Regions from separate parts of the Nonomuraea sp. JJY05 genome, predicted to be linked through region 2. Evidence: riboswitches for the same ligand, from Rfam matches in the RefSeq annotation. Region 2 holds a riboswitch; each other region holds the start of a gene.
What was found. Region 2 has a riboswitch for cyclic di-AMP ahead of ACFKCF_RS25850 (C40 family peptidase). Riboswitches for the same ligand answer to the same signal wherever they lie in the genome.
Positions count from the first base shown of each region.

Region 1 (9,829 bases), on a different contig from region 2:
GCGTGGTCGGGCTCTCGTCCTCGTCGGGCGCCGAGCTCGACCGTACGCTCTCCGCGCTCGGCACCAACCTGCTCACGGTCTCGTCCGGCACCACGCTCATGGGCGAGGCCGCGCAGATGCCGAAGGACGCGGAGGCGATGATCGAACGGATCGGCCCCGTCCAGGCGGTCTCGTCGATCGGGCGCATCAGCGAGGCCAAGGTCTACCGCTCGGAGGAGATCCCCGAGGCCCAGACCGGCGGCATGACCACGTACGCGGCCCGCCTCGACCTGCCCGCCACCGTCGGCGCGACGCTGCGGAGCGGGACCTGGCTCAACGCCGCCACCGAACGCTACCCGGCCGCCGTGCTCGGCTCCTCCGCGGCCCAGCGGCTCGGCGTGGGCTCGATCGGGCCCGACACGCAGGTCGTGATTGGCGGCGTCCGCTTCGCGGTCGTCGGGGTCATGAACCCGGTGGCGCTCGCCACCGAGCTGGACAGCGGCGTCCTGGTGGGCTGGCCGGTGGCGGAGTCGAGGCTGGGCTTCGACGGGCACCCGACCGCGCTCTACACCCGCTCGGAGGAGTCCAAGCTGGAGGCCGTCCGCGAGGTGCTGGCCGGCACCGCCAACCCGGAGGCGCCCAACGAGGTGGACGTCTCCCGTCCGTCCGACGCCCTGGCCGCCAAGCAGGCGACCAGCCAGGCGTTCGCCAACCTCCTGCTGGGGGTGGGGGCGGTGGCCCTGCTCGTGGGCGGGGTGGGGGTGGCCAACACGATGGTCATCTCGGTGCTGGAACGCCGCGCCGAAATCGGCCTCCGCCGCTCGCTCGGGGCCACCCGGGGGCAGATCCGCACCCAGTTCCTGGCGGAGTCGCTGCTGCTGTCGGCTCTGGGCGGGGGAGGGGGGATCCTCCTGGGGACGGGGGTCACGATGGGGTACGCGCTGTACAGCGGGTGGCCCTCCGTGGTCCCGGCCTGGGCCACCGTAGGCGGCCTCGCCGCCACCCTCGCCATCGGCGCCGCCGCCGGCCTCTATCCCGCCATCCGCGCCTCCCGCCTCTCCCCGACCGAGGCCCTGTCCACCCCGTGACACCTCCCGGCGGCCGGCCCACCGTCGTCCCGGGACCCACGCCGCCATGGGGCCCGGCACTACGGCCATGCGGTTGCGGTTGCGGTGGTGTGCAGGCGCCTGCGGGGATGCGGGCGCGTGCGGCGACGCGGGCGGGTGGTGGGGTCAGTCGGTTGCGTAGCAGGTGGTCTTGCCGATGACCCGGACACCGGGCTTGTCGCCCGAGAGCACGGTCAGTTCGAACGTCAGCCGCGTCTCAGGATTGCGCAGTACGGAAACGTCCTGATCCCCATCCCGCAGGTCCAGGTCGTCGACCACCTTGGCGTACCCCATCGCCTGGAGCCGATCCAGCAGCCCCTCGGAGGCGGAGGCGAGGTCGCTCTCGGCGCGGAAGTACCGCCGCACCTGCCCCGGCACGCACGAGTCGGCGTCAACCGGCGACCCGGGCGAGAGCCGGAGGCCGACTGAGCTGAGCAGGGCGCCGCCGTCGGAGTCGAGCTGCCGGGCGGCGTCTTCGAGAGTGGGCAGCTCGGTGGCCGCCGTGCAGGCCGTCATCGCCGCGACGCAGAAGAGCACCGCGGATAAGCCGTGACGGCAGGCGCGCACGATCGGACCATATCGGAGATCGCCCGGGGCCACCCGGAAAAGGCCGAAAACAGAATGATCACTTATGCCGGCGGAGCCGGGCGCGCAGTCCCAGGTCGTCCACGCAGGTGCCGAGGCCGAGCGCCACGCACTCCAGCGGCCGTTCCGCCCGCCGTACCGGCATGCCCAGGGACTCTCGCAGCCGCTGCGCGAGCCCCGCGAGCAGCGCGCCGCCCCCCACCAGCACCGCGCCACGTTCCCCGAGGTCGGCGGTCAGTTCGGCGGGGCAGCGCTGGACGGTCTCCATCGCCGCCCACACGATGGACTCGATCGCCGGACCGGCCGCCTCCCGGATCCGTTCCACGGGCAGCCGCACATCGTGCTCGTGGCCGGTCTCCGGGTCCCGGGCGCGTACGGTCACGTGGCGGTGCGACGGGTTCCCGTCGGCGCCGGCGTGGTGTTTGGCCGCCTCGGCCTCCCGTTCGTCGAGGGTGCGGCCGTGCTCGTGTTCGACCAGGCGGGCGATGGCCCGGTCCACGGCCCGGCCGCCGTTCGGGACCGCCGTCGTGGCCACGGCCTCCCCGCCGGACAGCACGGCGATCCGGGCGGAGTCGCGCCCGATGTCGATCACCATGCCTCCCACGTAGTCGCGGACCGGCAGGCCCGCGCCGAGCGCCGCCGCGAGCGAGTGCGGGATCAGCCGGACCTGCCTGGCCTCCGCCTCGTACGCCACGTCGCGCAGCGTGGCGCGCTCGATCGGCGTGGAGTCGTCCGGCAGCGCCATGACCAGGCGCGGCCTGGCGAGCGGGCGTCGCCGGTGCACCTTGCCCAGGAAGTGCCTGACCATCCGCCGGGTGAGCTCGCCGTCGGCCGGCAGGCCGCCGCTGACCGGCCAGCACGTCTCGTCGCCCGTCGCGTCCGCGCCGTACCCGATGACCTTGCCGGTACGGCCGTCGATCGTCACCGCGGAGGGTTCGTCGAGCACGATGCCCTTGCCCCTGACGTAGATCCGGGTGCGGGCGCCCCCGAGGTCCATCGCCAGGTCGCGGCCTAGGAGACTCATGACAGGACTGCGGACGTGGCGATCGTGGCAGGCATGCGGGGTCTATTTCCTGGGCCGTTCCAACCCAACACCAGGAACGGAGTGGTTCCCCTTTACCTGAGGCCCCTGAGGGCGGCCAGGGTCTCCTCGGCCCACTCGATGCCGGTGCGGACCTGGGCCACCCCGAGCCGCAGCGCGTAGCGGCCGGAGCCGTCGCCGGGCTGGCAGTCCAGGACCACCAGCCGGGCCTCGTAACCGGCCTTGATCCGCTCGACCACCGCGATCGCCTCTTCCGTGGACAGCAGCGGCAGCAGGAACGCCTGCAGCGCGGTCTCGTTGCGTACGACGAAGACCGGCTCGTGCTCCACCAGCCACGTGTGCAGCTCCCGCGCCCCCTCGGGGGTGATCGTGTAGATCTTGCGGCCCCTCGCGCCCTCCGACGAGGCCGCCACCAGGCCGTCGGCCGCCATCTTCACCAGCTCGGGATAGATCTGCGTGTGCCCGGCCTGCCAGACGTGGTTGAGCGAGTGCTCGAACTTCTTGGCCAGGTCATACCCGCTCGCCGGGCCCACGGCCTCGAGCAGCCCGAGAAGCGCGATCCGAAGGGACATGCGCGCCAGCATATCGAAGACTTGACATGTCAGAACTTACATATCACTCTTCACATGTGAATGATGACATAAAGCCTCAAGGGCTCCTCTTGCTCGCGGTGCTCGGTGGGATGTTCCTGGCGATGCTCGACCAGACGATCGTCGGCACCGCGTTACCGCGGATCACCGCCGAGCTGGGCGGCACCACGCTCTACGTCTGGGTGGTGACGGCGTACCTGCTCACCTCGACGGTGACGGTGCCGCTCTACGGCCGCCTGTCCGACCAGCACGGGCGCAAGCCGCTGCTGCTGATCGGGATGGTGGTGTTCGTGGCCGGGTCGGCGTTGTGCGGGGCGGCGCAGGACATGCCGCAGCTCATCGCCTTCCGCGCGCTGCAGGGCCTCGGCGCGGGCGCGCTGCTGCCGCTGTCGATGGCGTTGGTGATGGAGATGTTCCCGCCGGGTACGAACGGCGCCCGCGTGCAGGGCGCGCTCGGCGGCGTGATGGGGCTGACGTACCTGGCCGGGCCGTTCCTGGGAGGGTTGTTCACCGACCACGCGACCTGGCGGTGGGCCTTCTACGTGAACGTGCCGCTCGGGCTCGTGCTGATCGCGATCGTCGCGCGCCGCCTGCCGAACCGGCCGGGCGTGGGCGGCGGCGGGCGCCCCGACTACGCGGGCATCGCGGTCTTCACCGTGGCCATCAGCGCGCTGCTGCTGGGCCTGACGGAGAAGGGCCTGGACGGCCACACCTGGACCGACGCCGCCGTGGCCGGGCCGATCGTGCTCGCGGCCGCGTTGCTGGCGGTGTTCGTGCTGGTCGAGAGGCGGGCGGGCAGCCCGATCATGCCCATGCACCTGTTCGGCAACCGCACCTACACGCTCGTGAACGCCACGTCGTTCTTCACGGCCTTCTGCATGTACGCCGGCGTGGTGTTCCTGCCGCGCTACTTCCAGGAATCCCTCGGCGTCAGCGCCACCGAGTCGGGGCTGAGGATCTACCCGATGACGCTGGCCATGGTCGTGGGCAGCGTCATCATGGGCGCGCTCATGTCCAGGACGAGGGTCTACAAGCCGTGGCTGGTCGCCTCCCCGTTCCTGCTGGTCGCGGGCGCCCTGCTCTGCCTGAACCTGACCGCGCACACCGACGGCCTGCTGCTGGCCGGCTGGATGCTGCTGATCGGGCTGGGCATGGGCCCGATGCTGTCCGGCCTGACCGTGGCCTCCCAGCAGTCCGTCGAGCCGCAGTACATCGGCATCGCCTCGGCGAACCTGACCTTCTTCCGCCAGATCGGCGGCTCGGTGGCGCTGGCCGTCGGCGGCACCCTCTACACCTCGACGGTCACCGCGGACGCGCCCGCGCACGGCCTGGCCGCGGCGCACGCCTCCGCCGCGGCGGCGGTCATCCCGTCGCTGGGGGTGGCCGGTGCGCTGCTCGCCCTGGTGGCGCTGGTGGCCATGCCGGCCAGGCGGCTGGAGGTGCCCGCCACGCCGCAGAGCAGAGTTGAGGCCAGTTTCGCGTCATAAGCGGCGTCGTGCGAAGCTGTGATAGTCCCCAACACCATGGAGGTCCTCATGGCGGATACACCGGAGTCGGAAGTCAGCGAGACTCCCGAGGACGAGATGAAGCGCAAGTTCCGCGAGGCGCTGGAGCGCAAGCGCGGCCAGCACGCGGGCTCAGGCGCGGGTGGCAAGGGCGGCGACCCATCGAAGATCCACGGGACGCACGGTCCGGCTGCGAGTAAAAGATCGTTCAGGCGCAAGAGCGGCGGCTGAGGCCGGAAATTTCAAGGGGGTGCGGCAACGCCGTGCCCCCTTTCTCTATGCCCGGGGGCAGGTAGATCTTTACACCAATTCATGACGAACTGTTTGTGTTTGTCCGGAATACGTGGTTAGAGTGATGCCCACTTACCAGCCGGTGGCGTGGACCTTACCAAGAGGGGACCAGCCGGCTGGCGCCGAATCCCGATCACTCGGGAGCCGGGGACCCACCTCCCTGGGGTGAATCCGACCGCGTGTCGGTAGGGCATCTCCACGTCCGAACCCGTCAGCTAACCCGGTAGGCGAGATGGAGAGGACGTATGCATATCTTGAATGATCACGTAGAACATCCACACAGCGTGATGACGACCGCCCTCTGAGCGGTCCCTTTCTCAGGCTCGTTTCGCGCTCCGCGTAGCTTTCCCCCTGTCAGGTGCTTTGCCCTGCTACGCCCTTTTTCAAGCGAGCGCAACCTCCCTGCCCCCTCGCGAAGGACTTTACTTTTCCATGTCTGCACGTTTTGGCCTGCGTACCCTCGCTCTGCTCACCGCCTCCACCGTCGGCGCGCTCACCATCGCCGGCACCGCGGCCCACGCCGACTCCAACACGGACGAGAAGGTCCTGCTCAAGGGCTCGACCACCGCTTCGTACTTCTGGGACGACGCCTCCGGCCGCGCCGGGGACACCGGTCTGCCCGCCAGCGGCAAGCCCATGCAGAAAGGTTTGGCCGCCAGCCCGAGCTGGCCGCTCATGACCGAGGGCTACGTGATCCACGACGGCAAGAAACTGCCCTTCTTCGTCGGCGACCGCGGCCCGGGTGTGCCCTCCAACAACGGGGTCATGCTCGACCTGGACGGCAAGACGTTCGCGGAGCTGACCGGCGGCACGTTCAACATGGAGACGCTCGGCGTCGACGGCGTCGGCGGCCAGGGGCACATCAAGGTCGACTACGTCATCACCAAGTGGGGCAACGGTCCCGGCAAGAAGAACTACCCGGTCCCGTTCTCGACCGGCGCCTGGTCCGAGCACGACGACAACCCGGCCGAGCCCCCGGTGGGCGCCGCGGCCGTGCCGCCCGCGCCGGAGGCGGGGGAGTGGAGCGCCGGCACCGGCGCCGTCGTGGCCAGCGCCGTGGCCGCGGTGGGCGGCGGCGTGGCGCTCGCCAGCGACCGCGTCCGCAATCTCCTCAAGGGCTGAACTTTACGGACGTGGACCAGAATGTCATTCTGGTCCACGTGACCACCCGCGTAGCCGCGAACGGCATCGAAATCGCCTACGAGAGCTTCGGCTCGCACGAAGGACGCCCCCTGCTCCTCATCATGGGGCTCGGCGCGCAGCTCATCCACTGGGATGAAGGGCTCTGCCAGCTGCTGGCGGACCAGGGACACCACGTCATACGGTTCGACAACCGCGACGCCGGACTGTCCACGCACTTCCACGACCAGGGCGTTCCCGCGATGGGGGCGCCCTCGCCGTATCTGCTGGACGACCTGGCCGACGACGCGGCGGGACTCATGGACGCGCTGGGCTGGCCGGCCGCCCACGTGGTCGGGGCGTCGATGGGCGGCATGATCGCCCAGGCCCTGGCCATCCGCCACCCCGACCGGGTGCTGACCCTGACCTCGATCATGTCCACTCCCGGCCCCTCGGTGGCCCCGCCCACCGAGGCCGCGCTCGCCGCCCTCATGGCCACGCCCCCCGCCGACCGCGAAGCGGTCCTGGCACAGGCGTTGCGGACCTGGTCGGTCATCGGCTCGCCCGGATACGAGCTGGACCACGACCGGATCACCCTGCTGGCCGGACTCGCGTTCGACCGCTGCTTCGATCCCGGGGGGACGGCCCGGCAGCTCGCCGCCATCATGGCCTCGGGCGACCGCACGCTCGGGTTGGCCGGGGTGCGGGTGCCCACGCTGGTGCTGCACGGAGAGGCGGACCAGCTCGTCCCGGTCGCGGGCGGCCACGCCACGGCCGCGGCCGTCCCGGGCGCCCGGCTGGTGACCTACCCGGGCATGGGCCACGACCTGCCGCGCGCGCTCTGGCCGTCCGTCGTGGCCGAGATCGCCAAGCTCACCTCCGCCTAGCCGAAGTGGGCACGGGTCTCCGAGAACGCCTGGTCCGTGCCCTCCAGCGCCCTGGCCACGTCGGCCTCCGTGTGCGCGGCCGACATGAACCAGTTGTGCCACGGATGCAGGTAGACCCCGTGCCGCAGGCAGGCGTCGCTCCACCACATCGCGACGGAGAGATCGGCGTCCCCGTCGAAGCTGAGCCACGGGATCGTCACGGGCCCCGTCTGGTTCACCACGAACCCATGGGACTTGGCCTGCGCGTAGAGCCCCTCGCGGAGCTGCGTGCCCGCGCGCTCCATGGCGCCGATGCCGTCGGTGTCGCGCAGCGTCTCGATGGTCGCCTTGGCCGCCGCCATGGCGACCGCCGAGAACCAGAACGACCCCGTCGAGTACAGCGTCTGCGCCGGTCCGCGCAGCGCGTCCGTGCCGGTGACGGCGGCGATCGGGTAGCCGTTCGCCATGGCCTTCGACCAGGCGGTCAGGTCGGGCCGCACCCCGTACGGCTCCCAGGACCCCCGCAGGTCGACCCGGAACCCGGCCCGCACGTCGTCGATCACCAGCGCGGCCCCGAGCCGGTCGGCCAGGGCGCGGGCGCCGCGCGCGAAGGCGGGCTCCACCAGCTCCTGGTCCTCGAACGAGTCGTGCTTGAACGGCGTCACGATGATCGCCGCCACGTCGCCCTCCACGGTCGCCGCCGCGGCCTCCAGCGACTCCAGCGAGTTGTAGGTGAACTCCACCAGGTCGGCCCGCTCGTTGGGCGTCGTGCCCGCCAGGGAGGGCGTGCACCAGGGGTCCGCCCCGTGGTAGGCGCCGTGCGCCATCAGGACCTTGGTCCGGCCGGTGGCGGCGCGGGCGACCATGAGCGCCTGCGTGGTGGCGTCGGTGCCGTTCTTGGAGAACATCGCCCAGTCGGCGCTGGGCACGGTGTCCACCAGCAGTTCGGCCAGCTCCACCATGATCGAGCCGGGGCCGTTGAGGCAGTCGCCGAGCGCGGCCTGCCGGGCGGCGGCCTCCTCCACGCGCGGGTGGCGGTGGCCGAGCACGACCGGGCCCCAGCTGCACATGAAGTCGATGTACTCGCGCCCGTCGACGTCCCACTGGCGGCAGCCCTCGCCGCGTTCGAAGAACTGCGGGAAGCCGGGGGCGAAGAGGGCGGCGTTGAGGTGCCCGTACATGCCGCCGGGGAGGACCTTCAGTGCGCGCTGACGGAGTTCTGCGTCGGTCATCCGAGAGTCCTTAGAGTCGAGTCGAGATCGATGAGGCCGGCGTCCGAGCCGAGCCCCGTGGCGACGCGGGCGGCGGCGGCCGTGCCCCAGCGGGCGGCGGTCAGCACGTCCTGCCCGTGCAGGAGGCCCGTCAGGAACCCCGCGCAGTACGCGTCCCCGCAGCCGGTCGTGTCCGCGACGTCCACCTTGAGCGCGGGCACCGGCTCCGCACCCTCCGGAGTGACCACCAGGCTGCCCGCGGCCCCCAGCGTGACGAGCACCCCGCGCGGCCCGTCGGCCAGCAGGGTCCGCGCGGCCTCGCCGACGTCGGAGGCGCCGGTCATGAGGAGGGCCTGCGACTCGTTCGGCAGCACGTAGTCCACGTGCGGCAGGAAAGCGCGGGCCATTCCCAATAAGTCGGGCATCTCCGAAAGGAGGTCCATGGTGATGATGGTGCCGGACGCGCGTACCTCGTCCAGGAGGGCGAAGAACGCCGGGTCCCCGAGGCCGAAGGTGACGTCCATCCCGCCCAGGTGGATCGCCCGCACGCCGCGCAGCACCTCGGGGTCGAGGTCCGCGTACGTCACGCTGAGGTTCGCCCCCGGCACGTGGAAGCTGGGCCGCCCGCCGTCGGGCCTGATGGGCAGGATCGACGCGGCCGTCTGCTCGCCCGCCCTGCGCACGAGGCGCGAGACGTCGACGCCGCGCTTGGTGAGCACCGCCACCAGGAAGTCGCCCAGCTCGTCGTCGCCGGCGGCTCCCATGGTGACCACGGAGTTGCCCAGCTTGACCAGGTCGACGGCGGTCCCGGCGGCGGCGCCGGCGGCGGTGAGGCGGATCTGCTCCACCAGTACGGTGTCCTGGCCCTCGGGGATGTGGTCGATGGGCCTGGCGAGAATGTCGACGATGTGGACGCCGACGGTGGCGACGGTCATAGTCTAAATAGACAGACGTCCGAATAAAAAGTCAATGGAGGAGCCGATGCCCAAGATCGTCGATCACGACGAGCGCCGGCGCGAGGTCCTGTCAGCCGCCCGCCGGGTGATCGTCAGGGACGGCATCGACGCCGCCACCACGCGGGCCATCGCCAAGGAGGCCGGATACTCCAACGGCGTGCTCGCCCACTACTTCGCCGACAAGGACGAGATCCTGCTGTCGGCGCTGCGCCAGTCGCACCAGCGCATCCGCGACCGGCTGACCCGCAAGGTCGAGGGCGCGAGCGGGCTGGCCGCGCTGCGCGAGCTGCTGCTGGACAACCTGCCGCTGGACGCCGAGCGCACCCAGGAGTCGCGCCTGGAGGTCAGCTTCTGGAGCCGCAGCCTGGCCTCGGAGCGCCTGGCCGAGGTCCAGCGCACGGAGGCGGACGAGCTGCGCGCCGCCGTACGCGACCTGCTGGCGCAGGCGCGCGCGGCCGGCGAGCTGCGCACCGACGACAACCTGGACGACCTGACCGAGCACCTGCTCGCCCTGGTCGACGGCCTCAGCCTGCACCTGCTCCTCTACCCGGGCCGGCTCAGGCGCGTCGACGTCGAGCG
Region 1 covers NZ_JBIEIS010000023.1:33,546-43,374, forward strand. The annotation lists gene ACFKCF_RS32705 (ABC transporter permease) at 1-1,067, shown strand, start outside; gene ACFKCF_RS32710 (hypothetical protein) at 1,212-1,652, opposite strand; gene ACFKCF_RS32715 (rod shape-determining protein) at 1,711-2,694, opposite strand; gene ACFKCF_RS32720 (PadR family transcriptional regulator) at 2,787-3,284, opposite strand; gene ACFKCF_RS32725 (MDR family MFS transporter) at 3,341-4,789, shown strand; gene ACFKCF_RS32730 (DUF5302 domain-containing protein) at 4,838-5,038, shown strand; cyclic di-AMP (ydaO/yuaA leader) riboswitch at 5,209-5,343, shown strand; gene ACFKCF_RS32735 (hypothetical protein) at 5,531-6,220, shown strand; gene ACFKCF_RS32740 (alpha/beta fold hydrolase) at 6,259-7,104, shown strand; gene ACFKCF_RS32745 (aminotransferase class III-fold pyridoxal phosphate-dependent enzyme) at 7,101-8,315, opposite strand; gene ACFKCF_RS32750 (carbohydrate kinase family protein) at 8,312-9,229, opposite strand; gene ACFKCF_RS32755 (TetR/AcrR family transcriptional regulator) at 9,276-9,829, shown strand, end outside.
Region 1: it holds a riboswitch for cyclic di-AMP, as region 2 does, so the genes downstream of both, ACFKCF_RS32735 (hypothetical protein) here and ACFKCF_RS25850 (C40 family peptidase) in region 2, are expected to answer to the same signal.

Region 2 (9,829 bases):
TGCCCACCAGCTCCTCACGCACCCGCATCGTCACCGGGCCGGGGTTGCCGTCGGCGACGCTCCAGGAGCGGTCGGCGCCCTTCACCGTGCCCACCGGCGTGACCACGGCCGCCGTCCCGCACGCGAACACCTCGGTGAGCTCCCCGGACTCGCACCCGGCCTGCCACTCGTCGATCGAGATGAGGCGCTCCTCGGTCTCCAGGCCGAGGTCGCCGGCCAGCTCCAGGATGGAGTCCCTGGTGATGCCGGGCAGCAGGGTGCCGGTCAGCGCGGGGGTGACGAGCTTGTCGCCGAAGACGAAGAACAGGTTCATCCCGCCCATCTCCTCGACGTACTTGTGCTCGTGGGAGTCCAGCCACACCACCTGGTCGCAGCCGTTCTCCACGGCCTGCCGCTGCGCGACGAACGCCGCCGCGTAGTTCCCGCCGCACTTCGCGAAGCCCGTGCCGCCGGGGGCGGCGCGCGTGTACTCGGTGGACAGCCAGACGGAGACGGGCTTGAGCCCGCCCGTGAAGTACGAGGCCGCCGGGGAGGCGATGACCATGTACTTGTACGACTTCGACGGGTAGTTGACCCCGAGCCCCGCCTGCGTGGCGATCATGAAGGGGCGCAGGTAGAGGCTGTGGCCCTCGGTCGTGGGCACCCACTCCTTGTCGGTCTCGACGAGGAGCTCCAGCGACTCCACGAACGCCTCCTCCGGCAGCTCAGGCATGGCCATCCGGAGCGCGGAGCGGTTGAAGCGGCCGGCGTTCGCGTACGGGCGGAACGCGACGATCGAGCCGTTGATCTGGCGGTAGGCCTTGAGCCCCTCGAACAGCTCCTGCGCGTAGTGGAAGACCGAGGTGGCCGGGTCGAGCGAGAGGGGGCCGTACGGCAGGAGCTTGGCGTCGTGCCAGCCCTGCCCCTCGGTGTAGTCGATCGAGATCATGTGATCCGTGAAGGTCTGCCCGAAGCCGGGGTTCGCCAGTACCTGCTCCCGCTCGGCCGCGGTGCGAGCGTGGTCGGATAGCTGCACGTCGAAGCTGAGCTTCTGAGCGATGGTCATGACGGAGGTCCTTCTCTCTGCGAATTCTGCCCAAATCTACAGAAATCTGCGGATCGGTGCTGGTGGGCGGGTGCTGCCCGGAAGACAGCCCCGTACTTCCTATTGTCTCGCTATATGGGATGGCAAGCGGCCAATGGGGCGATCAGCCCTTTTGGACGCAAAAAAGCGCCTGGCGGCCCTCTTCGGACCACCAGGCGCGTTGGAGGCTAGGCGGTCCTAGCCGGATACTCGCGCGGTGATGTCGTCACCGATCTCGTGAGTGGTGCGACCCGCCCAGCCGGCCAGCCGCTCGAGGATGTCGTCGGCGACCGCCTGCTCGACCTTGGCCGCCTCGGCGTGCAGGCCGAGGTGGTCGAGGAGCATGGCGACGGACAGGATGGTCGCGGTGGGGTCGGCCTTGCCCTGGCCGGCGATGTCGGGGGCGCTGCCGTGCACCGGCTCGAACATGCTCGGCGCGGACCGCTCGGGGTTGATGTTGCCGCTGGCGGCCAGGCCGATGCCGCCGGCGATGGCGGCGCCGAGGTCGGTGATGATGTCGCCGAACAGGTTGTCGGTGACGACCACGTCGAACCGCTCCGGCTGGGTCACGAAGAACATCGAGGCCGCGTCGATGTGGCAGTAGTCGGTCGTGACCTCGGGGTATTCCTGCGCCAGGCGGTTGACCGTGCGCTGCCACAGGTCACCGGCGAAGGTGAGGACGTTGGTCTTGTGGACGAGCGTCAGCTTCTTGCGCGGCCGCGTGACGGCCTTCTCGAACGCGTAGCGCACCACGCGCTCGACACCGTAGGCGGTGTTGAGCGACTCCTGGGTGGCGATCTCGTGCGGGGTGCCGCGCCGCATGGCGCCACCGGTGCCCGCGTAGAGACCCTCGGTGCCCTCGCGGACGACGATCATGTCGATGTTCTCGGCGGGCGTGTCGGCCAGCGGGGTCGCCACGCCGGGGAACAGCTTGACCGGGCGCAGGTTGACGTAGTGGTCGAACTCGAAGCGGAGCCGGAGCAGCAGATCGCGCTCGAGGATGCCCGGCGGCACGCTGGGGTCGCCCACGGCGCCGAGCAGGATCGCGTCGTAGCCGCGCAGCTCTTCGAGCACGGCGTCGGGCAGCGTCTCACCGGTACGGTGATAGCGTGCGGCTCCCAGGTCGTAGTGAGTGGGCTCGATCTTCGTGCCGACTGCCTCCAGGACCTTGAGCCCCTCGGCCACGACCTCGGTGCCGATCCCATCGCCGGGGATGACGGCCAGACGGATGTTACGCGACTCCATGGGCCGTACCTTACCGCGTCGTCTCGACTGACGAACACTTCATCTCATTTTTCGGACGCCCCGTTTGTCCGGTATTGCGGTTCTTTGACCGTTTCGTTAAAGTCACCGACCAGCCTAATCCGCGCAGCCGTTGCGTGGAGTCGGGGACCCACTTCCCCCTGGGGCGAGTCGGCATCCCCATGCCGTAGGGCTACTTCCAGGCCCGAGCCCGTCAGCTAACCCGGCCGGCCGTATGGAAGGACAGACCCCTGTCTCGAATCGCCATTGTCCTGGCGGCGGGCGCCGCCGGGCTCATCCTGGCCTCCCCAGCCCACGCCTCGACCAAGGTCGAGGACCCCACCACTCTGACCGGCACCCAGATCAAGGAAATCCAGGAGAAACAGGTTCCGAAGCCCGCCTGGAAGATCGCCCTCAAGTTCGCCATGAGCAAACGCGGCACACCGTACGTGTGGGGCGGCGCCAGCCCGAGCGGATACGACTGCTCCGGACTCATGCTCAGGGCGTACGAGCACGCCGGAATCGAACTCCCCCGCACCGCGGCCGAACAGTACGGCGCGTTCGGCAGAAAGATCGCCTGGGAGGACCTCAAACCCGGTGATCTGGTCTTCTTCCACGGCCTCGGGCATGTCGGGATGATCTCCCGGCCCGGCTACATGGTCCACTCCCCGCACACGGGCGACGTGGTCAAGGAAGAGCGCCTGACCTCCTGGCGCAGAGACTCCTTCGTGGGTGGCGTCCGCCCCGACCCCAAGGGCGTGCGGCTCTGGTTCAAGCTCAAGAAGGAGCGCGACGAAACGCCCACCACTCTCACGGCCACCCTGTAGGAGGCTTGCGCGCCCGCCTCCCCGCGTGCGGTCACCTGTAGGAGGCTTGCGCGGGCGCCGACCCGCGTGCGGTCACCTGTACGAGGCTTCCGCGCCCGCCTCCCCGCGTGCGGTCAGGGGAGGCGGGCGTCGAAGATGAGGTCCCACGCGCGGGTCCTGGCGCGGGCCACCGCGCCCAGCAGGACACCGCTGTCCCCCAGCGTGCTGGCCACCACAGACGGCCGCAGCGGGCCGAGCTCGGCGATGCGACCCTCGATGGCCTCGCCCAGCAGGTCCAGGTTGCGGCCCACGCCACCGCTGAGCACGATCACCTCCGGATCGAGCACGGCCGCCACCGCCACCAGCAGGCCGCCGATGCGGCGCCCCTCGGCCTCCACCACCGAGCGCGCGACGCCGTCGCCGGAGGCCGCCGCGGCGAAGATCTTCTTGGCCGTCTCCAGGCTCAGTCCGGCGGCGCGGGCCGCGCGGACCACCCCGGGGGCGGCGGTCACCGCCTCCGTGGCTCCGTGGGCCAGGGCGTCGCCGGCCGGCGGCGGGGGGTCTTCGGCCGTGGGCACGTACGAGACCTCCCCCGCCGCTCCCCGGGCGCCCACGTACAGCTCGCCGTTGATCACGATGCCCATCCCGACGCCGGTCCCGATGGACACCAGCGCGAAGTTGGACTTGCCCCGTCCCGCCCCATGCACGTGCTCCCCGACGGCGGCCAGGTTGATGTCGTTCTCGATGACGAGGTCGACCTCCAGCGCGGCGCGCAGGCGCTCGGCCAGGTCGGAGCCGGGCAGGTTGGGGGCGAACTCCAGGCGTCCGAGCGCCGGGTCGTACACGCCGGGCGATCCGACGACGGCGCAGGCGAGGGCGGGCCAGTCGACGTCGGCCTCGCGGGCGGCGGCCCGGCACAGCTGCCCGACCAGGACGGCCAGCTCGGCGGAGGTCTGGGCGGTGTTGCGCCCGTCTCTGCGGCCGGCGAAGGCGCCGCGCAGGTCGGCGATGCCGACCCTGATCCAGTCGCGCCCGATGTCGACGCCGGCGACGTGGGTGGCGGCGGCGTTGAGGTCGTACAGGGACGTGACCGGCCCCGGGCGGCCGGACACCTCGCCGACGACGTGGACGAGCCCGTCCTCCTCCAGCCCGGCCAGCGCCGCGGACACCGTGGGCTTGGACAGGCCGGTGATCTTGGCGAGGTCGGCGCGCGAGGTGGGACCGTGCTCCTGAAGATTGTCGAGCAGGCGGCGCTCGTTCAGCACGCGCAGCAGCCGCGGATTACCCAGGTCCCCCCGCATCTCACCCTCCTTTGAGGCAACAGAGCCTAGCCAACTCGCCTGATAGTAAATTACCTTTCTTACCAAACACAGGGGCGGCACATCCGGAAGGACGAAGTGCGATGCACCGAGCATGGCGATCAATCCCTGTCGCGGCGGTCCTCCTGGCCGCCGCCTGCGGAAACGCCGGAAACGGCAACGGAGACGGCACCGGCGCCACCACCACGACCACGCAGGGCCAGGGCGGTAAGACGATCGCGCTGTTCCTGCCCGAGTCCAAGACCACCCGGTACGAGGCGTTCGACCGCCCGCTGTTCGAGGCGAAGGTCAAGTCGCTCTGCCCCGACTGCAAGATCCTCTACAGCAACGCCGAGCAGGACGCCCCCAAGCAGCAGCAACAGGTCGAGGCCGCGCTCACCCAGCAGGCCGACGTGCTCGTGCTCGACGCCGTGGACGCCAACGCCGTGGCCCCCCTGGTGAACCAGGCCAAGCAGAAGAAGGTCCCGGTCATCGCCTACGACCGGCTGATCTCGGGCATCGACTACGCGTACTACGTCTCGTTCAACAACGTGCGGGTGGGCGAGATGCAGGGTCAGGCCCTGCTCGACGCCATGACCGCGAGGGGCACGGCGGCGAAGGGCCAGATCGTGATGATCCACGGCTCCCCCACCGACCCCAGCTCGGCCGACTACAAGAAGGGCGCCAAGAGCGTGCTGGACGGGAAGGTGAAGGTCGGCAGGGAGTTCGACACGCCGGACTGGAGCCCCGACAAGGCGCAGCAGGAGATGGAGCAGGCCATCACCGCCCTGGGCAAGGACACCATCACCGGCGTGCTGTCCGCGAACGACGGCATGGCGGGCGGCGCGATCGCGGCCATGAAGCGCGCGGGCTACCAGCAGCTCCCGCCGATCACCGGCCAGGACGCCGAGCTGGCCGCCGTCCAGCGCATCCTCACCGGCGAGCAGTACATGACCATATATCTAGACATCAGGGCGGAGGCGGAGAAGTCCGCCGAGCTCGCCGTCGCCCTCGCCAAGGGCGAGCAGCCCGCCGCCCCCGCCAAGGTCAACAACGGCGCGGCCGACATCCCCGCGTTCCTCCTCGACCCCATCCCCGTCACGGCCGACAAGGTCAAGGACACGATCGTGAAGGACGGCTTCTACACCGCCGCCCAGCTCTGCACGGGCGAGGTCAAGGCCGCCTGCGAGAAGCAGGGCATCAAGTAGATGCTCTCGGCGACAGGCATCTCCAAACGGTACGGGGCGGTCCAGGCGCTCGACGGGGCCCGCCTGGACCTGCGCCCCGGCGAGGTCGTGGCCCTCATGGGCGACAACGGCGCGGGCAAGTCCACGCTGGTCAAGGCCATCTCGGGGGTCGTGACGCCGGACGCCGGCACGATCACCGTGGACGGCTCGCCGGTCAGGATCGCCAACCCGCACGACGCGCAGGCCCTCGGCGTCTCGACCGTCTACCAGGACCTCGCGCTCTGCGAGAACCTCGACGTCGTGGCCAACCTCTTCCTGGGCGCCGAGCGCCGCCGCGGCTCGCTGCTGCGCCACATCGCCATGGAACGCGCGACGCGCGACCTCCTCGGCCAGCTCGACGTGCGCATCAGGGACATCAGGGTGCCGGTCGCCATGCTGTCGGGCGGCCAGCGGCAGTCGGTGGCGATCGCCAGGGCGCTCATCGGCGAGCCGCGGCTGGTCATCCTCGACGAGCCCACGGCGGCCCTGGGGGTCGAGCAGACGGCGCAGGTGCTGGCGCTGATCGGGCGGCTGCGCGAGCGCGGGCTCGCGGTGCTGGTCATCTCGCACAACCTCGCCGACGTGCGCGCGGTGAGCGACCGCGTGGTGGTGCTGCGGCTGGGCCGCAACGCCGGCGAGTTCACCACGGCCGCCGCCTCCCAGGAGGAGATCGTGGCCGCGATCACGGGAGCGGGGTCATGACCGACACGCTGGTACGCAGGCCGTACACGCCGAAGGTCGCCGTCGAGCGGCTGCGCCAGGGGGACGTCGGCGCGTGGCCGGTGGTCGGCGGGCTGATCGCGATCGCGATCGTGTTCAGCACGCTCAACGACCGCTTCCTGTCCCCCGAGAACCTCACCAACCTCGTGCTCCAGATGGCCGCCACCGGCACGATCGCTCTCGGCATCATCATGGTGCTGCTGCTCGGCGAGATCGACCTGTCGGCGGGCTCGGTCAGCGGCCTGTGCGCCACGATCATGACGATCGTCCACGTCAAGCAGGGCTGGAACCCGCTGCTCGCCATCCTCCTGGCACTCGCGGTCGGCGCGGCGATCGGGTTCCTGCACGGCGTGATGCTGACCAAGCTGCGGATGCCGTCGTTCGTCGTGACGCTGGCCGGGCTGATGGGCTGGCTCGGCCTGCTGCTCTACCTGCTGCGGCAAGGCGGGACGATCAACTTGCCGTTCACCGGGTTCATCTCGAAGCTGAGCGACACCTGGCTGCCGGGCTGGCTCGCGTGGACCGTCGCGGCGGGCCTGGTGGCCGTGTCGGCGGGCGCGTCGCTCGTGGTCAGGAGGCTGCGGCTGGCGGCCGGGCTGCCGGTGACGCCGCTGTGGTGGTCACTGGCCAAGGCGGGCGGGCTGGCGGTGCTGCTCGCCGCGGCGGCGCTGGTCATGTCGGCGGACCGCGGCGTGCCGCTCCTGCTGATCATCTTCGGGGCGCTGGTGGTGCTGCTCGACCTCATGCTGAGGCACACCACGTTCGGGCGGCACCTGTACGCCGTCGGCGGCAACGCCGAGGCCGCCAGGCGCGCCGGCATCAACGTCACCAGGATCAGGATCCTCGCGTTCATGCTGGCCTCCACGCTGGCGGCGGCCGGGGGCATCCTCGCCGCCAGCCGCCTGTCGGCCGTCAACCAGGGCTCGGGCGGCAGCGACATCCTCCTCATGGCGATCGCCACGGCGGTCATCGGGGGCACCTCGCTGTTCGGCGGGCGCGGCCGGGCCTACGACGCGCTGCTCGGCGTCCTGGTCATCCAGGCCATCTCCAACGGCATGTACCTGCTCAGCGTGGACTCCTCGGTGCGGTTCATGGTGACCGCCGCGGTGCTGGCGCTGGCCGTGGCCATCGACTCGCTCGCCCGCAGGGGCGCCGCCCGGTGACCCGGGTCCTGGGCATCGACGTCGGCGGGACGAAGGTGGCCATCGGGGTGTCCGCCGCCGACGGCCCCGCCCTGTCCGCCCACGTCCGCCTGGACACCGGGCCTGACACGCTCGCGCGGGCGCTCGCGGCGGCCCGGGCCCTGGACGGCGCGCCCGCCGCGGTGGGCTTCTCCACGTGCGGGGTGATCCGCGATGGCGCGGTACGGCTCGCCCCGAACGTCCCCGGCTGGGAGGGCCTCGAGCTACCGAGGCTGCTCCAGGAGGCGTACGGCGCCACTCCGGTGGCCATCGACAACGACGTGAACGCGGCGGCCGCCGCGGAGCTGCGCTGGGGCGCCCTGCGCGGGGTCTCCACGGGCGTCTACCTGAACCTGGGCACCGGCCTGGCGGCGGCCCTGGTGGTGGACGGCCGGGTGGTGCCGGGCGCCCACGGCGCGGCAGGGGAGATCGGCTACCTGCAGGTGACGCCGGGCGAGCCCGCCTTCGCCGACGGCCGGGTGCCCCTGGAGGAGCGCGTCTCGGGCGGCGCGCTGGCCGCCCGCGGCGCCGCCCTGCTGGGCCGCCCCGTCACGACGGCGGAGCTCCTGGGCGGGCTCCTCGGGGATCGCGCGCGGGAGCTGGTGGACGAGGCGCTGCGGACGCTGGCCATGAACGTGGCGAACCTGTGCGTGGTCCTCGATCCCGAGCGCCTGGTGGTCGGTGGCGGCATGATGGGCGCGTCGGAGCTGATCCTGCCGAGGCTGGCGGCCGAGATCGGCCGGGCGGTGCCGTTCCCGCCGGAGGTGCGCCCGGCGCGGTTCGCGGACGAGGCACCGCTGCTGGGCGCGCTTGCGCTGGCCCGCGCGGCGGTAGCGTAGGGGTATGGCACCGGAGAAGGTGCATCTCACCGGGGAGAGGGCCACGCTGCTCGCCACCCTGTACGGGCGGGCGCTGGACGCGCGGTCCCCGCGTCCGATCCTCGGCGACGACCTGGCCGCCGAGACGGTCGAGCGCATCGACCACGACTTCAGCAAGACCGGGATGAACGCCGGCCTGGCCGTCTCGGTCGCGCTCAGGGCACGGTTCATCGACCGGTGGGCGGCCGAGTTCCTGGCCGCCCATCCCGAGACCACGGTGCTCCACCTGGGCTGCGGCCTCGACACCCGCGTCCACCGGCTGGACCCGCCGCCCACGGTCCGCTGGTACGACGTGGACTATCCCGACGTGATCGAGCTGCGCCGGCGCCTGTTCCCCGAGCGGCCCGGCCACCGCCTGATCGGCTCGTCGGTCACCGAGCCGGGGTGGCTGGAGCAGGTGCCGGACCACGCCCCTGTGCTGGTCGTGGCCGAGGGCCTGCTCTACTATCTCGACCCCGGCCAGGGCCGGGCCCTCATCAGGGCGATCGTCGACCGCTTCCCGGCCGGCCGGTTCGTCTTCGACGCGGTGAGCCCGCTCGGGCTCAGGACGCAGAGGTTCAACAGGCCGGTGCGCAAGGCCGACGCCCGGCTGGTCTGGGGCATCGACGGCCCCGGCGAGCTGCTGGCGATCCATCCGAAGCTGCGCTGCCTGAGCGCGGTGAGCGTGTTCGACATCGAGGGGTTCGACCGCCTGCCGACGCCGCACCGCGTCGCGGCCCGGATCGCCGGGCTGCTGCCGGGGGTGAAACGGGCGGCGGTGTTCTACCGGCTCGGGTTCTGAGGGGCGCCGCCGTTGTCCCTGCGGTCCAGGGCGGTCTGCAGGGCCTGCGCGGCCTCGTCCTCATGCTCCTCGGCACGGTTCCAGGCATACATCTCGTACATGTGACTCATCTCATTTCGCGAGCGCGTTCCATAAGAGGGGCCGGATCCCGGTCACGGACCCAACCGGGCCTGTCTCTCGTGGGGTCCGGATCACGGACCGGACGAATGGGACTTATTGGCCGACACACCACGACGCTCCGCGGCGAGTCGTCGACCTGCCCTAACAGGCCCCGCCGCGGCAGGTAATAAGTACGAGCACCTGGCGCATTACCAGAAACAGTACCCCAGCAATCTCATTGGATGTCCTACTATCTTGCATGCTGAGACAGCAAAGGCCGCCACCCGGGATCCGGGCGGCGGCCTTCAGGCCGGGAAGGAGGCTCAGGCCTCCAGGTCCACGGAGCGGCCGCTCTCGGCGCCGATCTCGCTCATGATCTGGTCGATCACGTCGGCCGGGATCGCCGAGTCGACGGTCAGCGCGATGAGCGCGTTGCCGCCCTTGGTGGAGCGGGCCACCTGCATCGAGGCGATGTTGACGCCGTGCTCGCCGAGGAGGCGGCCCACCACGCCGACGATGCCGGGACGGTCGGTGT
Region 2 covers NZ_JBIEIS010000016.1:76,007-85,835, forward strand. The annotation lists gene ACFKCF_RS25840 (branched-chain amino acid aminotransferase) at 1-1,045, opposite strand, end outside; gene ACFKCF_RS25845 (3-isopropylmalate dehydrogenase) at 1,262-2,308, opposite strand; cyclic di-AMP (ydaO/yuaA leader) riboswitch at 2,410-2,553, shown strand; gene ACFKCF_RS25850 (C40 family peptidase) at 2,731-3,132, shown strand; gene ACFKCF_RS25855 (ROK family transcriptional regulator) at 3,246-4,412, opposite strand; gene ACFKCF_RS25860 (sugar ABC transporter substrate-binding protein) at 4,514-5,617, shown strand; gene ACFKCF_RS25865 (ATP-binding cassette domain-containing protein) at 5,618-6,337, shown strand; gene ACFKCF_RS25870 (sugar ABC transporter permease) at 6,334-7,518, shown strand; gene ACFKCF_RS25875 (ROK family protein) at 7,515-8,375, shown strand; gene ACFKCF_RS25880 (class I SAM-dependent methyltransferase) at 8,380-9,195, shown strand; gene serA (phosphoglycerate dehydrogenase) at 9,618-9,829, opposite strand, start outside.

Region 3 (9,829 bases), on a different contig from region 2:
TGCCCCCGGTGATGGCCGCGCACAGTGCCCAGGAGACCGGTGCCGCCACGTAGAGCAGCACCAGCCCGCCGAGGAAGCCCGACACGATGAGGCCGGACTCGCCGCCGAGCGCCACGGGCAGGTAGGTCGCCACGGCCTGCAGCGCCAGCGTCCATGCCCAGCCTCGCGTGCGACCGCCGGAGCGTACCGCAACCAGATGCCACAGTTGCAGGCCGAAGGTCACGGGCAACAGGAAGAGGCCGGCCCTGTTGCCACCGAGCCCATCGACGGTGCCGGCGGTGGCGTTGAGCACCGCCTGCCCCATGAAGATGAGATGCACCACGACGAGCATCGGCGTGGCCAGCCGCACGATCGGCCAGTCGTGGGCGGGGAGCGGGGCGGGGGCCGGGGCATGGGTGGCGGGCAGGGAGCGCACCTGGTCGAGCGTCTGTCGTGCGATGGCGAGCGCCTGCGCAACCAGTCCCCTGGCAGCCTGCCCGTCGTCCGGTCCGTTGTGGCGCCGGGCCCGTTCGGCCAGCGTCTCGATCGCCGAAAGGGCGGTCAGCAGCAGGTCGCGGGTGTGGCGCCACAGCCGGAGTCGTTCGACCTCTTCGACCCGGGCGGCGAGCTCGCCGCGCTCCTGGCGCACCCTGCCGAGCAGGTCCGCGAGGTTGCTGAGCCCGTACAGCATCAGGCCCAGGGTGATCGGCGCGACGGTCATGTGGTAGATGTCGACGGGCTCGCGCCCCAGCAGGACTCCGACGACGCCCTCCAGGGCCGCGATCAGCGTGAAGAGGGGCCAGGCGAGAGGGCCCCTGACGACCAGGAGCACCGAGCCCGCGACGAAGGCGGAGGCGCCTGTCCACCAGGCTTGCGGCGTGATCAGCAACGGCAGGTAGTTGCACACCGCTTGAGTGGCCAGGAGCGCCCATCGGGGAAGCCGCCGTCTGCCCGGCAGGGAGATCGGGAGCTGGAGGAGGGCGACCAGCGTGACGCAGGCGATGACCAGAGTGGCGTCCGTGCCCCGGTCGAGGTGCGACGTCACCCGGATCGCCCAGGAGACGCACACGAACCAGACGAGCACGCCGGCAGGGTTCAGAGCCACCCGGCGTCCGTGGCGATCCGTACGGCGTGCAGCCGGTTGCGGGCGTTCAGCTTGGTGACGATCGTGGTCAGGTAGTTGCGTACGGTCCCCAGGGACAGATGCAGCTGCTGGGCGATCTCCGCCAGCTCGGTCCCTTCGGCGAAGCGGCGCAGCACGTCGAGCTCGCGTTCGGTGAGCGGGCTCTCCATCACCTCCAGCGCGGCCACGGCGAGCTGGGGATCGATCACCCGCTCCCCCGCCGCGACCCTCCTGATGGCGTCGGCCAGCCGGTCCGGCGGGGCGTCCTTGACCACGAACCCGGACGCCTGGGCGGCGAAGGCCCTGCGGACGTTTCCCGGGCGGCCGTAACTCGTCACGACCAGCACCCGGCATCGCGGCACCCGCCTGCGCAGCTCGGCCGTGGCGGTGAGCCCGTCGACGCCGGGCAGCTCGACGTCGATCACCGCCACGTCCGGCGCGTGCTCCAGCGCCCTGGGCACGATCTCGTCCCCTGTCGCCGCCTCCGCGACCACCGTGATGTCGGGTTCGAGGTCCAGCAGTGCGACCAGTGCCCCTCGGACCATGTGCATGTCCTCGGCGAGCAGAACCCGGATCATCCATCGCCCCCAAGCATCAGGACCCCCACTTTCGCCCCATTTCTACCATCTCGGGAGATCTTCACTTTCGATCATGAAGATTTCACCCGTGGCGATGGGGGCCGGGGCTCACCGTCCGATTCTCGTCACCCTTACGCCGGCCGCCGTCCGGGCAGCCGGCGGATGCTCTCCTGGAGCTCCGTACGGGCCAAGGCAGCACCCTGGCAGCAGTGCGGACCGTGGCCGGAGGCCAGATGAGGACGGGCGGTCGCGTTGACTTGGCGCCGCATGGTCCCGACGCCGGTGGGGGTGGCCGCTTGTCGGTGCTGACCCAGGCCAGTCCGATGAGCGCCATGTCCTCGGACGAGAGTGCGCAATCTTCCTCCGATCTCGGTGGCAGGGGGCGCTCGTCAATTGCCGAAGATCGCGGTCGGGTCGCCGGTGTACCAGGCGTTGTCGATGCGCACGCGGCGGATGACCCAGCGCTCGCCGTCGCGGACCAGGTCGACGTCATAGGGGTTCTTCAGCAGGGCGAAGACGGCGTGGTCGGCGGTGAGCAGATGCTGGGCCTCCACCAGCGCCGTCAGCCGCGCGGTGTCCCCGTCCACGGCGATGCGGGGATTGGTGACCTGGTGGGTGGTGTCCACCCGCCCGGTGAACATGGTCAGGACGGTGTCGACGATCGTGTCCCGCCCGGACATCACCGGTGGCCGGCCGCCCCACCTGGCGGCGGCGGGGCGGAAGTCGAGGTCCGCCTCGGCGGCGAAGGCGGAGGCGAACAGCGACCTGTCCTTGAGGTCCTGACCCAGGCCGAAACGGTACAGCGCGTCCAGGATCTCGGCGCGGTCCCGCAGTTCCCGTGCCAGTGCGTCCGGGTCGTCCGCCGGGGTGGAGACGGCGTGGTCGGCGGTGACGTACATGATGTGCTCCTGTGCAGGTCAGAGAGTGTCTGGCGGGCTCTACTCTCGTCCCGGGGCGAAGGTCTGATCAACGCGGCTCTATGGAAGGATCGTGAAGCGACAGTTAATGATCCGGAGGTGACATGCTCGAACGGCATGAGCTGGAGGCGTTCCTGACCCTGGCCGAGGAGCTGCACTTCGGCCGTACCGCCGAGCGGCTGCGCGTGTCCACCGCCCGGATCAGCCAGACGATCGCCAAGCTTGAGCGCCGGACCGGGGTGCCGTTGTTCACCCGTACCAGCCGCCGGGTCGAGCTGACCTCGGTGGGGCGGCGACTGTATGAGGAGGTCCGGCCCGCCTGGGACCAGATCGCCGCCGCGTTCACGCGCGCGATCGACACCGGTCGCGGCCTGACCGGCACCTTGCGGGTGGCCTTCGTCGGCGCGGCGGGCGGGCAGTTGCTCGCCGGGGCCGCCGAGCTGTTCCGCCGGCGTCTGCCGGACTGCGAGGTTCAGCTTCGCGAAGCGCAGATGGTCGATCTCATGCCCTGGCTGCGCGACGGGCGGGTTGATCTCGCGCTGGGCACGTTCCCCATCGACGAGCCGGACATCGTCACCGGCCCGGTGCTGGTGTCCGAGGCACGCATGCTCGCCGTGGCGTCCGGGCACGCGTTCGCCGGTCGTACGTCGGTCTCGCTCGAGGACCTGGCCAGGGTCAAGCTCCTCCAGCTTCCGGACACCCTGCCCGTCTCGCTGCGAGAGGACCGCACTCCCCGTGCCACGCCCTCCGGACGGCCGATCGAGCCGGGCCCCGCGGCCTCGACGTTCAACGAGATGCTCACCCTCATCGGCGCCGGCCACGGCGCCTTCCCCGTCGGAGCCCAGGCCAGGCGCTACTACGCACGCCCCGACGTCGCCTACGTCCATATCGTTGACGCCCCGCCCCTGCGATGGGGGCTGCTGTGGCGGGCCGACGGCGCCACCGCCCGGGTCCGCGCCTTCGCCGAGGCCGCTCACGACCTGGTCACCGTCGGCGAGCCGATGCGGCGCGGCGCTCCCCGCGATCAGCTTCCCGATGGCTAGGCGAACACCTATCATGATCATCCGCCCGGCGAGAGGCTGCTGATGCTCCGTGCCCTGGCCATCCTGGCCGCCACCGCGCCGCTGTTGTCCTCCATCCTGCGGCTCGAATCCTGCGGCTGGTTCTCCTACAAGGTGATGGAGCCGGGTCCGCTGGAGATCGCCGTCTGGTGGAGCGCCGGCTACGCCTCGACGCTGCTGCCCCTTGTGCTGGCGTTCCTCGCGCTCTGGGCGCCTCGGCAGTTCCCGAAGGTCGGTGCGATCTTCGCGGCGGCGACGCTGGCGCTCCACGCGCTGACCCTCGTCGTCCCCTCCACCACCCCCTGCGGCCAGAAGAGTGGCGAGTGGTACGTGATGGCCTGCTACGCGGTCGCCGCCATCGCCCTCCTGCGGACCCGCCCGGGACACCGGCTGCCGATTCCGCGGGCGGCCGCCTGGAGCGCCGTCGTGCTCCTCGTGCTCGGCCGCGCCTTGGACCGGAACTACTCCTCCGACGGCATCGTCGGCTGCTGGGCGCAGCTGCGGGGTACGTGGGCGCAGACCCAGATCCACCTCGACACTGCCGAGGCCCTCTACATCTGGGTCTGCCTGGCCGCCATCGGGGCCGTGCTGGCCGCGCATGCCAGCGCGTCGCTCGTCGGTCTGGTGCTGCTGGTACCCGGGCTGTTCCAGCCGGTCGCCTGGTTCCTGTCGTCCGCGGCGCACGAGTGCTCCAACACTCTCGACCTGTTCGCCTGGCCCCACCTGGTCGCGGGGGCGCTGGCCCTGCTCGCCGCTCGCCTGCCCGGCCGGGGCGGTCCCGGAACGACCCCGGAGCGGGAGCCTGCCCAGCCACACGCTTCTTAGATGACCCATTGTCAGCTTCGGCGCCAGCGTTGCGCATGGGTCGAGCTCTCGTTCCCGTCCGGCGCCCTCCCGGCAGCGACGATGAGCCGCGGCGGGTCAGGCGCGCTCGAAGGGCAGCACTTCCGTCAGGTGAAGGATCAAGGCCCCAGGGTTCCTGGTCTGCGTCATGATCCTGCCCGGCCCGGTGAACTCGAAGACCAGACCTTCGCCCGACTTGAGCGACTGGACCGTCTTGCCTTCGACCGCCCGGCGCAGATTGCTCTTGACCGTCTCGTCGTAGGCGACCAGGTGTCCGGAGTCCACCACGACCTGCTGCCCGACTGCCAGCTCCATCACGTCCATCGCGCCGTAGCAGCCGAGTACGACGACGCCATCCCCCTGCGCCTTGATGAGGAAGCCGCCCTCGCTGCCGATGAGGTTGGACATGCCACCCCACTTGGTGACGATCTCCACGCCGTCACTGGACGCGATCCACGATCCGCTGGTCATCAGCAGCGCGTTGTCGCCTCGTACCTCGACGGCCTGGACATCGCCCGGCAGGTGATGAGCCACATCCACCCAACCGCCACCTTCCGGAGCGGTGTAACGAGTGGTGAACAGCGACTCCCCGCCCAGCGCCGAACGCGCCAGCCCGCGCAGCAGGCCGCCCTCCATCTTGGCCCGGAGCTGGACCCCCGCACTCGTCGCGTACATCGCGCCCGACTCGACCCGCAGGGTCTCCCCGCCGTCCAGGTGACAGCGCGCGACCGCGAACGAACCAGGGTGACGGATCTCGGTCTTCATGTGCCCCTCCATCCCGATCATCTTGTCCGGAGCGACTCTGCTGGACGGCCGCACATGATTCGTTGACAACGCGTAGACGCTCCGGCCTCGCCGAACCCTGAGGCCTTGGGGCCTGGGCGCGGCCCAAGGGGGGCCCGGCTCGGATATACCTATCGGGGGTATATTGGGCGCGGAGGTCGCGCTTTCGTGACCGCTTGATCCGTGCGGGCGTGGGCAGCCGTGTCGATACCCCCTGGGGTGTTCGATGAGGAAAGGAGACATGGACATGACGATCCAGGTCGAGGTGATCGAGACCTCTTCCCTGGGGGATCGCAGTTACCTGGCCCACGACGGGCACGTGGCGGTGGTGATCGATCCTCAGCGCGACATCGACCGCGTCCTCACCCTGGCGGGTCGCCTGGGCGTGCGCGTCACCCATGTGGTGGAGACCCACCTGCACAACGACTACGTCTCCGGCGGTCTGGCGCTGGCCCGGGTGAGCGGGGCGGCGTACCTGGTGGGCGGGGACGAGGAGGTCGGCTTCGAGCGCGTGCCGGTCGCCGACGGGGATCGGATCGCCGTCTCCGAGCTGATGTGGCTGGACGCGGTGGGCACGCCGGGACACACCTTCCACCACCTCTCCTACGTACTGGCCGGTCCGGGCGGGCCGGAAGGGGTGTTCACCGGAGGGTCGCTGCTGTTCGGCGGGACGGGGCGTACCGACCTGCTGGGCGCCGAACACGCCCGCGCTCTGGCCCGCCATCAGCACGCCTCCGCGCGGCGGCTTTCCGGCCTGCTGCCCGACGGCGCGCGGCTCTGGCCCACGCACGGGTTCGGCAGCTTCTGTGCGGCAACGCAGTCCGGCGCTTCCGCCTCGACCATCGGCCGGGAGAAGGACGTCAACCCGGTGCTGCGGATGGAGGCCGACGACTTCGTCGCCCACCTCCTGGAGGGCCTGGACGCCTTCCCCGCCTATTACGCCCACATGGGCGCGCGCAACGCCGCCGGCGCGGAGCCGATCGACCTGACCCCGGTACGGCCGGCCGACAGCGCCCAGCTGCTGGCTCGCCTGCGGGCGGGCGAATGGGTGGTGGACCTGCGCTCGCGCAAGGCGTTCGCGGACCGGCACCTGGCCGGCACGCTCAGCTTCGGCCTGGACGGGCCGATGGCGACCTGGCTGGGCTGGCTGGCCCCTTGGGGCACACCCCTCACGCTGCTCGGCGAGTCGGCCGAACAGGTCGCCGCCGCCCAGCGCGAGCTGGCCCGCATCGGCATCGACCGCCCGGCCGCCGCCGTGACCGGCACCGTCGAGCAGTGGGCCGGGCACGACCAGGACCTGATCGCCGAACTGGCCACCGCGAGCTTCGCCGACCTGGCCGCCGCTCGCGCGGGCGAACCGGCCGGTGGCCCACCCGTTCTCGACGTGCGGATGGGCAACGAATGGCGGGCCGGGCACGTGGCCGGAGCCGTTCACATCCCGCTGCCCGAGTTGCCGGGGCGCCTGGCCGAGGTGCCGGAGGGAACGGTGTGGGTGCACTGCGGCAGCGGCTACCGGGCCGCGGCGGCCGCGAGCCTGCTGGCCCGCAGCGGCCGCCACGTGGTCCACATCGACGACGCCTACTCCCAGGCCGCCGACGCCGGCCTGCCCATCACCACCCCTGACGAGGAGCCCTCCTGACCACCTTCGGCGCGCGCCTCGCCGGGATCCGGCGACCCGCCGAGTGGGCCGGTCGGCGCGCACCCTGGGAACGGCGGTGCTGGTCGGCCGGGGGCGTTGCAGAGCGCAGCTGGAGTCACGATTTCCCGTAAAACGGTGTTCAGTCACAATGGCACCGCAGGAATAGCCTGCCTCGTCTGTGCCGCGGCCCTTGGGCGTGGAAGCGACGGCCCCGATTTTTTGCCCTCTTCCAGAATCCCGTGCAGGCACGGCATTTCGGCGCCGCCAAGGCGCCGACACCCGCAAATCCGATTTGCACTACTTGCACTATCTATGGGTACATGTCTATCTTTTGCCTAGTCGCGGCACAGATGTGGCCCTTTCGTCGCATCGTTGCCGCTTCGTTGACCGGACCGTGCGCTGACCGGAGAAACTCTTCGGGGACAGCGTTCGGCCGCCGAATCCGCGCCTCGCGGAACCGGGGACCCATCTTCTTGGGGTGAATCGGACGCCAGCCCACGCTGGGCCCGTAGGGCACTTCCAGGCCCGAACCCGTCAGCTAACCCGGTAGGCGGTATGGAAGCAAGGAGTCAATGCCGTCATGCCCAAGCCTCGGCTTGCCACAATCGCCTGCACCCTCAAGAATCACCGCGATCTCCTCACCAGGTACTTCAGCTTCGGCGTCGCCGGCGCGATCCTCGCCGGAACCACCGCCATCGCCAGTCTGGCTCTCGCATCGCCCGAGCAGGGGCCGGTGGAAGCGCCTCGCCATGGAACCGGATCCCTCATCTACGGCCTGGACATCTCCAATTACGAGCCCCTGTACGACTGGAATGCCAGCCCGGCCAAGTTCGGCATCATCAAGGCCACCGAGGGCACGACCTTCCGCGATGCCTCGTTCGCCAGGCACTGGCGCGAGCTGGGCAAGAAGGGGATCGTACGCGGGGCGTACCACTACGGCCACCCCCGCAACAATCCCATCGCGGAGGCCGAGCACTTCCTGTCCGTGGTGAACTCGCAGCCCGCCGAGACCGGCGACCTGCTGGTCCTCGACCTCGAGACCGCGGACGGCAAATCCGTCGCCGAGGTCAACGCCTGGGCCAAGACGTGGCTGTCGTACGTGAAGGCCAAGACGGGAATCACCCCGATGTTCTACAGCGGCTGGAACTTCGCCAACAAGTACGGCAAGGGCCTGGCCCAGTACCCGTTGTGGGTCGCCCACTACAGCAAGGCCAAGGGGGCGATCACCCCGCCCGCCGACTGGAAGTCCTGGACCATCCACCAGTACTCCGAGTCCCCCGTCGACCAGAACGTCTCCGCGCTGACCGCCGACCAGTTGCGCGACCTGGGCCGCCGCACTGCCTGAGCGGGGTCACAGCGATCCGTTCCTGACGTGCTCCTCCTGGTCCGGAGGAGCACGCGGCAGCCGCCTCGATGACGCCGGCGAACCCGCCGCCGGCCGCCTCGGGCAGCGGCTTGGCGGCCGGCCCGCCGGCGTGAGCAGCAGACCGGCAGTCTTGCCTAATGCAAATCTTGCACACTGCCATGAACGCTCCCCCACCCTTCCCGCGTATCCCTCAGTGACCGGCGCCACTCACGAAGGCCGCAGGCAAGGACCGGAAGGGGATGACGGCGTATGCGACTCCTCGACAGCCGTCGCGCTCTCATCAGTTGCGGCATTGCCGCCCTCTGCACTCTGACCGCCTGCGCCGGCTACACGCCGGCGCCCGTCTCCGACACCGCCGCCCTCAACACCGGGCCGACCGCCCTCGACACCGAACCGGCCGACGCGCCCACCGACGCGCCCACCGTCCAGGCAGTGGAGGACGAGCCGGAGACCGGCACCCGGCAGACCAAATGGGGACCGATGTCGGAGGCCGACCAGGAGCTCATCAAGAAGGTCCGGCTCGCCAGCCTGTGGGAGATGCCCATGGCGCAGGACGCGATACAGCGGGCCAACAGCGCCCGCGTCCGCCAGGTCAGCAAGGAGATCGCGGCTCAGCACCACGTGCTCGACCGGCAAGTTCGCGACCTGGCCGCCAAGCTGAAGGTCAAACTGCCCGTGCAGCCCACAGATCAGCAACAGGACTGGATGGCGGATATTTCCGGCAGGTCCGGATCCGCCTATGACACCACGTACGTCAAATGGCTTCGCCTGGCGCACGGACAGATCTTCACCCTGATCGGCACGGTACGCGGCACCACGCAGAACACCCTGGTCCGCCGTTTCTCCGAACAGGCCAACGCCGCGGTGCTCAACCACCAGCGCCTCCTGGAGAGCACCGGTCTGACCACGCCCGAGAGCTTCCCCACACCGTCCACCTGACGGCCGAGGGCCCCAAACGGCTGATCACACGCCGATGCGGGAGGGATCGCCATGGCGGTCGCGGTTCAGACAGCGGACCAGCCCAGCGGGTGCGGCACGTTCACGGGCGGCTCGCCGCCCGCCTCGTTGAAGGCGTTCATCGCCGAGATCAGCGCCCGGCGCTGCCTGGCCGACATCCGCGCCACGATCGCGCCGATCTCCTCCCTGCGGCGCGCGGTCACCTCGTCCACGATGCGGCTGCCCTCATCCGTCAGCCGCATCAGGCTCTCGCGCCGGTTGTGCGGATTGACCTCCCGTACGATCAGCCCGGCGGCCACCAGCCGATCGGCCATGCGCATCGCCGTGGAGGAGTTGACGCCCAGCAGCTCCGCCATCGTGACCAGCTTGGTCTCACCGTGGCCGGCCAGCACCACCAGCATCCTGAACTGCGGCAACGTGACCCTGTCCCCGACCGCCCCCAATGACCTCACGGCGACCGCCACCAACAGCCGCGACCCGGTCAACACCGCCGTGACGACAGCCGAAAGATCCTCTCCCTGCGCCTGGAGGTCATCATCTTCCTTCATAGGCACTGTTGTACATGCGCGGGGCGGGTCACGGG
Region 3 covers NZ_JBIEIS010000033.1:76,481-86,309, reverse strand. The annotation lists gene ACFKCF_RS40820 (histidine kinase) at 1-1,084, opposite strand, end outside; gene ACFKCF_RS40815 (DNA-binding response regulator) at 1,075-1,680, opposite strand; gene ACFKCF_RS40810 (nuclear transport factor 2 family protein) at 2,070-2,579, opposite strand; gene ACFKCF_RS40805 (LysR family transcriptional regulator) at 2,702-3,640, shown strand; gene ACFKCF_RS40800 (hypothetical protein) at 3,683-4,483, shown strand; gene ACFKCF_RS40795 (TIGR00266 family protein) at 4,580-5,266, opposite strand; gene ACFKCF_RS40790 (rhodanese-like domain-containing protein) at 5,526-6,923, shown strand; cyclic di-AMP (ydaO/yuaA leader) riboswitch at 7,348-7,491, shown strand; gene ACFKCF_RS40785 (glycoside hydrolase family 25 protein) at 7,504-8,268, shown strand; gene ACFKCF_RS40780 (DUF4142 domain-containing protein) at 8,539-9,228, shown strand; gene ACFKCF_RS40775 (MarR family winged helix-turn-helix transcriptional regulator) at 9,294-9,794, opposite strand.
Region 3: it holds a riboswitch for cyclic di-AMP, as region 2 does, so the genes downstream of both, ACFKCF_RS40785 (glycoside hydrolase family 25 protein) here and ACFKCF_RS25850 (C40 family peptidase) in region 2, are expected to answer to the same signal.